One region of the Streptomyces sp. NPDC020362 genome, then DNA from elsewhere that is predicted to be linked to it. Evidence: riboswitches for the same ligand, from Rfam matches in the RefSeq annotation. Region 1 holds a riboswitch; the other holds the start of a gene.
The links. A riboswitch is a leader RNA that binds a small molecule or an ion and turns the genes downstream of it on or off. The one in region 1 is predicted to bind S-adenosylmethionine.

Region 1 (4,407 bases):
CGCGATGATCTTGGCCATGTGAAGTGGTCCCTCCAGGACTGGGGGTGATTCCTTCGGACCGCGCCCGCGCCCGCGACGGACGGCTCGCACGCCTCGTGGTTCCTTGCCCCACCCGGCCTGCGGGCCTCACCGACCCGGTCCTTCGTTGTCACTCTCACCTTCAGAGTGCTAACGCCAATGATTAGCACTCGGCATGCGCGAGTGCAAGACGCACCCGCGAAGCGGGGCCGTTGAGGGGTGGTGGTTGGGCCACGGGTGGGCGCAAGCGCCTCACGGGGTACAGCGGGGCACTCGGCCCCCGGCGAACAAGGGCATGCACGGCGAAGGGCCCGCACCCTGTGCCGGTGCGGGCCCTTCGCCACAAGAACGTTCAGGCGCTGAGGCGAACCATGTCGGCCTGCGGGCCCTTCTGGCCCTGCGAGATCTCGAACTCCACCCGCTGGCCCTCTTCCAGGGTGCGGTAGCCGTCCATCTGAATGGCGCTGTAGTGGACGAAGACGTCCGCACCACCGTCGACCGCGATGAAGCCGTACCCCTTCTCCGCGTTGAACCACTTGACGGTGCCCTGAGCCATGCCTAACTCCCCTATTACTGGCCCTTGCACAGATCCACACTTCGCGGACCCGGGTCAGACCTCACCCCCCATTGGTCGGGGGCGTGCGCCGGAACGCGTCGACCGCGGCTGAATGTATCTGTCCAACTGCCGTCTGCAACAGGTCAATCGGACGAGAATTCTGGACGAGCACGGTCCGGAATCTGCCAAAAATTCGGCCGAATTCAGGGCAAGTCGGGCTGTACAAACTGGAACAAAAGCCGCATATTGCCCGCTTACTTTGGCTACTTCTTGTCGGGCGAGCGGCATGAAATCCGGGGCCTGCGACCCGCAGGTCCGGAGCGAGTTCCCCAACTGTACCGCGCTCAATCACACTGAATGGCCCCCTCCGTTTCTCTCACGGAGGAGGCCATTCGATGAACAATCGGTAACCGAGGTTACCGAAGGTAATGATCGGTCATTCGGTCAGCCGCCTGCGACGGCCGGAATGATGGAGACACCGGCACCGTCCGGGGTCGCCGTCTGAAGGCCCTGCTCAAAGCGCACGTCGTCGTCATTGACGTACACATTGACGAAACGGCGCAGCTTGCCCTGGTCGTCCAGCACCCGGGCGGCGATGCCGGTGTGGTTCTTCTCCAGGTCCTCGATGACCTCGGCGAGGGTCCCGCCGTCGGCGGCGACCTCGGCCTGCCCGCCGGTGTAGGTGCGCAGGATGGTGGGGATGCGAACGGTCACGCTCATGCGAGGCCAGCCTCTCGGAAGGAGTCCAGGGTCGGGCGGATGGTGGCGGTGAGCCCGGTGCCGGCCACCGCGTCGAGGGTCTTGAGGCCGTCGCCGGTGTTGAGGACGACCGTGGTGAGCGACGGGTCCAGGACGCCGTCCTCGATCAGCTTCTTCGTCACGCCGACGGTCACCCCGCCGGCCGTCTCCGCGAAGATGCCCTCGGTCCGGGCCAGCAGCTTGATCGCGTCCACGACCTGCTCGTCGGTCACGTCCTCCACCGCACCGCCCGTGCGGCGCGCGATGTCCAGGACGTACGGCCCGTCGGCCGGGTTGCCGATGGCGAGGGACTTGGCGATGGTGTTCGGCTTCTGCGGCCGCACGACGTCGTGACCCGCCTTGAACGCGGTCGACACCGGCGAGCAGCCCTCGGCCTGCGCACCGAAGATCTTGTACGGCCGGTCTTCGACCAGACCGAGCTTGATCAGCTCCTGCAGACCCTTGTCGATCTTCGTCAGCTGGGAGCCGGAGGCGATCGGGACGACCAGCTGGTCGGGCAGCTGCCAGCCGAGCTGCTCGCAGATCTCGTACGCCAGGGTCTTCGACCCCTCCGCGTAGTACGGCCGCAGGTTGACGTTGACGAAGCCCCAGCCCTCGCCGGCCGGGTCGCCGATCAGCTCGGAGCAGAAGCGGTTCACGTCGTCGTAGTTGCCCTCGATGCCGACCAGCTCGCCGCCGTAGACCGCGGCCATGACGACCTTGCCCTGCTCCAGGTCGTGCGGGATGAACACGCAGGAGCGGAAGCCGGCCCGGGCGGCCGCGGCGCCGACGGCACCGGCCAGGTTGCCCGTGGAGGAGCAGGAGAGCGTGGTGAAGCCGAAGGCGCGCGCGGCCTCCAGTGCCTGGGCCACCACCCGGTCCTTGAAGGAGTGCGTCGGGTTGCCGGAGTCGTCCTTCACGTACAGACCGCCGGTGACACCCAGCTCACGCGCGAGGTTGTCGGCCTTGACGAGCTTGGTCCAGCCCGGGTTGATGTTGGGCTTGTCCGCCACGTCGGAGGGGACGGGCAGCAGCGGGGCGTACCGCCAGATGTTCGCGGGACCGGCCTCGATGCGCCGCCGCAGCTCTTCGGTGTCGTAGGCGGAGAAGTCGTAGGCGATCTCCAGCGGGCCGAAACACTCCGCGCAGGCGAACACCGGACCGAGCGGCACGCGGTGACCGCACTCGCGACAGCTCAGGGCAGCGGCGGGGCCGAGGTCTACGGTGGAGGTGGAGGTGCTTTCAACTGTCTGCACAGCCATGGAGGCGAGGCCCTTTCTCCTCATCTTCCTCACGACGCATCTCGCCGTGAGACGGATTTGGCACCTTCCCTAGCCGTGGAGCCTCGCGTGGAAGACGAGAACCGACTGGAGGGTTGCCGGGGCTTCATCGGGCCGTGTCCCTCTGCCCCTCTGGATGAGCGGTATTCGGTTGTCAACGCGGGCGACCTCCGACATGCGATGGTCATCGGCGTTGCTCAAGACTGTAACCGAAGGCCAGGACAGTTGAGATAGTCGTCCGAACCGCGAGACAACGTGAGGAGCCGCTGACTGTGCTGGAAGAAGTCGAGCGCTGGCTGGCCACCCGCTCCTGGTCCGTGACCGATCGCCCGCTCCACAAGATCCTGGCGGCCAAGCAGCGCACGGGCCAGTCGGTCTCCGTCGTGCTGCCCGCGCTCAACGAGGAGGAGACGGTCGGCGACATCGTCACCGTCATCCGTCACGACCTGATGCAGCAGACCCCGCTGGTCGACGAGATCGTCGTCGTCGACTCCGGGTCCACCGACCGCACCTCCGAGGTCGCCGCTGCCGCGGGCGCCCGGGTCGTCCACCGCGACGACATCCTCCCGCGCATACCGGCCGTCCCCGGCAAGGGCGAGGTGCTGTGGCGCTCCCTGCTGGTGACCCGCGGCGACATCGTCTGCTTCATCGACGCCGACCTGAGGGAGTTCTCCTCCGACTTCGTCTCCGGGATCGTCGGCCCGCTGCTCACCGAGCCGGACGTCGACCTGGTGAAGGCCATGTACGACCGTCCGCTCGGCACCGAGCTGGATTCGCTCGGCTCCGGCAGGACGGCCGGGCAGGGCGGCCGGGTGACCGAGCTGATGGCCCGCCCGCTGCTGAACATGCACTGGCCGCAGCTGGCCGGATTCGTCCAGCCGCTCGGCGGCGAGTACGCGGCCCGCCGCTCCCTGCTGGAACAGCTGCCGTTCCCGGTGGGCTACGGCGTGGAGCTGGGCATGCTCGTGGACGCGCTGCACCTGGTGGGCCTGGACGCCCTCGCCCAGGTGGACGTCGGCGTGCGCAAGCACCGCCACCAGGACGGGCAGGCCCTGGGCCGTATGGCCGCGGCGATCTACCGCACGGCCCAGCTGCGGCTGGCCCGCGGCCACCTCGTGCGGCCCGCCCTCACCCAGTTCGAGCGGGGCGAGGACGGCTTCGAGCCACGCACCTATTCGGTGGACACCGAGGAGCGGCCGCCGATGGCCGAGATCGCGGAGTACGCGGCCCGCCGGGTCGCCTGAGGGACGCGCGAGAAAGGCTGTATACAGCCCCCTTCCGGGGCAGACCGTACGTTTGAGCGTTTCGGGGCCGGGCTAGGTTGAGGCGTATGGCTTCCACCCATGGTGCTGAGGTGCTGGTCGCGTCCAACCGCGGCCCGGTTTCGTACGAGGTCCTCGACGACGGCTCGCTGCGCGCCAAACGGGGCGGCGGCGGGCTGGTCTCGGGGCTGTCGGCCATCGGGCCGGACACCAATGCGGTGTGGGTCTGCGCCGCGCTGGGCGACGGCGACCGCGCAGCGGTGCGGCGCGCGGAGGGCGGGCTGCTGCCGCCCGAGGAGACCGGCGGGCAGCGCGTGCGCATGCTCGACATCGACACGGCGGTGTTCGCCGACGCGTACAACGGCATCGCCAACTCGGTGCTGTGGTTCGTCCACCACATGCTGTACCAGACCCCGCTGGAGCCCGTCTTCGACGCGGAGTTCCGGCGGCAGTGGGCGGCGTACGAGGCGTACAACCGGGCCTTCGCCGAGGCGCTGGCCGAGGAGGCCGCGGACGGGGCGGCGGTGCTGATCCAGGACTACCACCTGGCGCT
Region 2 (4,407 bases), on a different contig from region 1:
GTACATGGTCGGCCTGGTCGGTGGTGGCAACGACCTCATCGCCACCCACTTCCACCTGTCGATCAACGACGTGACCTGGTTCGTCCGGATCTTCTTCTTCGCCGGACCGGTCATCGCGTTCCTCGCCACCAAGCGGATCTGCCTCGGCCTGCAGCGCCGCGACCGTGACAAGGTGCTGCACGGTCGCGAGACCGGCATCATCAAGCGGCTGCCGCACGGTGAGTTCATCGAGGTCCACGAGTCGCTCAGCCAGGAGCAGCTGCACACCCTCACGGCTCACCACCAGTACGACCCGGCCGAGATCGGCCCGACGGTGGACGAGAACGGTGTGGAGCGCAAGGTGAAGTCGTCCGAGAAGCTGCGCGCCAAGCTCAGCAACGCCTACTACGGCGAGGACAACCAGATCCCGAAGCCCACTGTCGAGGAGTACAAGGAGATCACGAGCGGCCACGGCCACCACTGATCCCCGCGTCGCCACGCCACGCTGAAGGGCCCCGTCCGGCTTGCGGACGGGGCCCTTCGCCGTGTCCCCGGCTGGATAGGGTGGGATCACACGGTTCTGCGACGACACACAGGAGCGGCTGATGAGCGCTGTGACCCCCGCTGGAGGCGACACCGCGGCGGGCCGTTCCTGGCCCGCCCTGCTGAACGGGCTGCTGGACGGCCGGGACCTGTCCGCCGACGACACGGCCTGGGCGATGGACCTGATCATGCGCGGGGAGGCGACCGACGCGCAGATCGCCGGGTTCATGGTGGCTCTGCGGTCCAAGGGCGAGACGGTGGAGGAGATCACCGGCCTCGTGCGGACCATGTACGAGCACGCCAGGGTGATCGAGGTGCCGGGGCCGGCCGTCGACATCGTCGGTACCGGCGGCGACGGCGCCAAGACGGTCAACATCTCCACGATGTCGTCGATCGTCGTCGCCGGCACCGGAGCGAAGGTCGTCAAGCACGGCAACCGCGCCGCGTCCTCCGCCTCCGGGTCCTCCGACGTCCTGGAGAAGCTCGGCATCAATCTGAACCTGACCCCGCAGCGGGTCGCCGAGGTCGCCGAAGAGGCCGGCATCACGATCTGCTTCGCGGTGAAGTTCCACCCGTCGCTGCGGTTCGTCGCCCCCGCGCGCGGCCAGCTCGGGATCCGTACGACCTTCAATGTCCTCGGTCCGCTGACCAATCCGGCCAAGGTGCGGGCCCAGGCCGTCGGGGTCGCCGACCCGCGCATGGCGCCGATCGTGGCCGGGGTCCTCGCCGAACGCGGCAACTCCTCCCTGGTCTTCCGCGGCGACGACGGCCTGGACGAGCTGACGACCACCTCCACCTCCCGGGTGTGGGTGGTCCGCGACGGCAAGGTCACCGAGCAGAGCTTCGACCCGCGGGACGTCGGCCTCGACCTCGTACCCGTGGAGGCCCTGCGCGGCGCCGACGCGTCGTACAACGCGGAGGTGGCGCGGCGCGTGCTGGACGGGGAGAAGGGCCCCGTCCGGGACGCGGTGCTGCTGAACTCGGCGGCCGCGCTGGTCGCCCTGCGGCCGACGGACGCTCCGCTGGCCGACCAGCTCCGCTCCGGCATGGCCGAGGCGGCCGAGTCGATCGACTCGGGCGCGGCGAAGCGAGCGCTGGAACGGTGGGTCGCCGCCAGCAACCGATAGCGGCACCCGCGTGGCCGATCGCCGTCGCGGCGGATGCCGGGGATCCGTGTCCCGGGATCCGGACAGAAGTTGCGCGGCGGCGATCAGCTCGGTTAGTTTCCTGATCAGGTCATGAGTGACAGCCAAGAGGCCCCGGCCGGCTGTCCGGCAACCCTCCGTCCGTGGCGGGGTGCCCCGGGTGAAGACCAGGTCGTAGGCAGCGAGGTCTACGGCAAGCGCGGACCCCTCGCACACCAGGGGTCCTGGTCGTCGAGGGAGCCTTCTGTGAGCAAGCGAATGCGATAGGGCGTAGAGCCCCGCCTCCGCATCCCCCTTTTCACCCTCCTCCGTGCTGGAGCCGTATCCGCTCGCACGGTGGTTCCGCCTTGCCTCTCACAGGAGTTCACCATGTCCGTCTCCACCGCTGCCGCCGACCAGTCCGTTTGCCATGACATTCCGGGAACGCTGCCCGTTCTGGGCCGGGATGTCACCGTCCCGCTCGTGACCGGCGGCGAAGTCACCTACGCGGCGCTCGACTACGCGGCCAGCGCCCCCGCACTCCAGCGCGTGTGGGACGACGTGGCGGCCTACGCCCCGTACTACGGCAGCGTCCACCGCGGCGCCGGCTACCTCTCCCAGCTCTCCACCGACCTGTTCGAGAACGCCCGCAGGACGGTCGCCGAGTTCCTCGACTGCCGCGAATCCGACCAGGTCGTCTTCACCCGCTCGACCACCGACTCCCTGAACCTCCTCGCCCGCGCGCTCCCCGCCGACTGCCAGGTCTTCGTCTTCGAGACCGAGCACCACGCCTCCCTGCTGCCCTGGCAGGACACCCGGGTCACCTACCTCAACGCCCCGCGCACCCCGCAGCAGGCCGTCGAGACCCTGGAGCGCGCCCTGGCCGACCGCGACCCCCACGGCCCGGCGCTGGTCTGCGTCACCGGCGCCTCCAACGTCACCGGCGAACTGTGGCCGGTGCGCGAACTGGCCGCCGCGGCCCATGCGCACGGCGCCCGGATCGTCCTGGACGCCGCCCAACTGGCCCCGCACCACCCGGTGTCGGTCCAGGACCTGGACGTCGACTGGGTCGCCTTCTCCGGCCACAAGCTGTACGCCCCCTTCGGCTCCGGAGTCCTGGCCGGCCGCGCCGACTGGCTGGTCGCTGCCGAGCCGTACCTCGCGGGCGGCGGCGCGAGCCGCAAGGTCGCCCGGCGCGAGGACGGGGGAGTGACCGTGGAATGGCACGAGAGCGCCGCCCGCCACGAGGCCGGTTCCCCGAACGTCATCGGCGCCTACTCCATCGCCTCCGCCTGCAAGGCGCTCACGGAGGCCGGCTTCGACACCCTCGTGGCCCGCGAGCAGCACCTGATCGCACGGGTCCGCGAGGGCCTCGCCGAGGTCCCCGAGGTCAGGATCCTCTCCCTCTTCGGCGACGACGCCCCGCGCGTCGGCGTGATCAGCTTCGTGGTGGACGGCTGGAACAGCTCCCACTTCGCGGCCGCCCTCTCCGCCGAGTACGGCATCGGTGTCCGCGACGGCCTCTTCTGCGCCCACCCGCTGGTGCGCACCCTGCTGGGCTCCGACCCCCAGACCCAGGGCGAGTGCGGTGCCCCCGAGGCGGCCCCCGGCGAGAAGTCCCTGAACGCCATCCGGGTCAGCTTCGGCGCGGGCACGCCGGACGAGCACGTGGAGCGCTTCGTGGGCGCCGTACGGGAACTGGTCACCGACGGCGCGAAGTGGCAGTACCGCACGGAGGACGGCCGCTGCGTCCCGGCGGTCTGACCGCCGCACTGCCGGGGCGCGGGGCCGTATCGGCATCCGGCTGCGCGGCGCGGGCGCGACCGGCCGGCGACGGCGCGCGGTCGCGCACGCCCCGTGCCCCGCTGGAACCCCGGGCGTCTCTCGTGCCCCGCGGGCGCCCGGGCGGTCCTCAGACGATCAGTTGTCCAGGCCGATCGAGAACGCCGCCTCGAGGTCGTGCTGCGAGTACGTGCGGAAGGCGACGTGCGTGTCCGTGGCCTCGACTCCGGGGATCTTGCTGATCCGGCCCGGGATCACCTCGGCCAGGTCGTCGTGGCGCCCCACCCGCACCATGGCGATCAGGTCGTAGGTGCCGGTGACGGAGAAGACCTCGCTGACGGACTCCAGCGAAGCGATCTGCTCCGCGATCTCGGGGATCCGGTCCACGCTGGTCTTGATCAGGACGATCGCGGTGATCACGACGGGTTCTCTCCCTCGGGTGCCGGAGCCGGTGCGGACCTCACTTTAGTCCCACGGCCGTAGCGCACCCACGCGTAACCGAAGCCGACGCAGAAGCCCACCAGGTGGGCGAGGTACGCAACCCCCGGGCCCTGGCCCGCGTGGCCCGCCGCGAGCCACTGCAGGGACGCCCAGAACGGCAGCACCACCCAGGCCGGGAAACGCATCGGCAGGAAGAACAGGAAAGGGAGGAGACTGGTGACACGGGCGCGGGGGAACAGGTACAGGAACGCTCCGAGGACCGCCGAGATCGCCCCGGAGGCGCCCACCAGCGACTGCTCGGAGGCGGCGTTGGCGGCCGCGTAGCCCAGCAGGGCCAGATAGCCGCAGCCGATGTAGAAGAGGGTGAACTCCACCCGGCCCATCCGTTCCTCGGTCATCATCCCGAAGACGAAGAGGAAGAGCATGTTGCCGAGCAGATGCACCCAGCTGCCGTGCACGAACAGTGCGGTGGCCGGGGTGAGGGCCTCCGGGGCGGGCCTGTGGAACAGCTCCGCCGGGACCACCCCCCAGTGCCGGA

Region 2: linked by a shared signal. The riboswitch ahead of AB0H32_RS41275 (aminotransferase class V-fold PLP-dependent enzyme) and the one ahead of thrC (threonine synthase) in region 1 are both predicted to bind S-adenosylmethionine.

Annotation. Positions count from the first base shown of each region.
Region 1 covers NZ_JBFAET010000071.1:8,545-12,951, forward strand. The annotation lists gene groL (chaperonin GroEL) at 1-18, opposite strand, end outside; gene AB0H32_RS24290 (cold-shock protein) at 371-574, opposite strand; gene AB0H32_RS24295 (MoaD/ThiS family protein) at 1,019-1,294, opposite strand; gene thrC (threonine synthase) at 1,291-2,574, opposite strand; SAM riboswitch class I at 2,592-2,735, opposite strand; gene AB0H32_RS24305 (glucosyl-3-phosphoglycerate synthase) at 2,865-3,836, shown strand; gene AB0H32_RS24310 (trehalose-6-phosphate synthase) at 3,923-4,407, shown strand, end outside.
Region 2 covers NZ_JBFAET010000222.1:6,931-11,337, forward strand. The annotation lists gene AB0H32_RS41265 (cytochrome bc complex cytochrome b subunit) at 1-463, shown strand, start outside; gene trpD (anthranilate phosphoribosyltransferase) at 585-1,649, shown strand; SAM riboswitch class IV at 1,757-1,873, shown strand; gene AB0H32_RS41275 (aminotransferase class V-fold PLP-dependent enzyme) at 2,037-3,410, shown strand; gene AB0H32_RS41280 (Lrp/AsnC ligand binding domain-containing protein) at 3,567-3,848, opposite strand; gene AB0H32_RS41285 (rhomboid family intramembrane serine protease) at 3,845-4,407, opposite strand, start outside.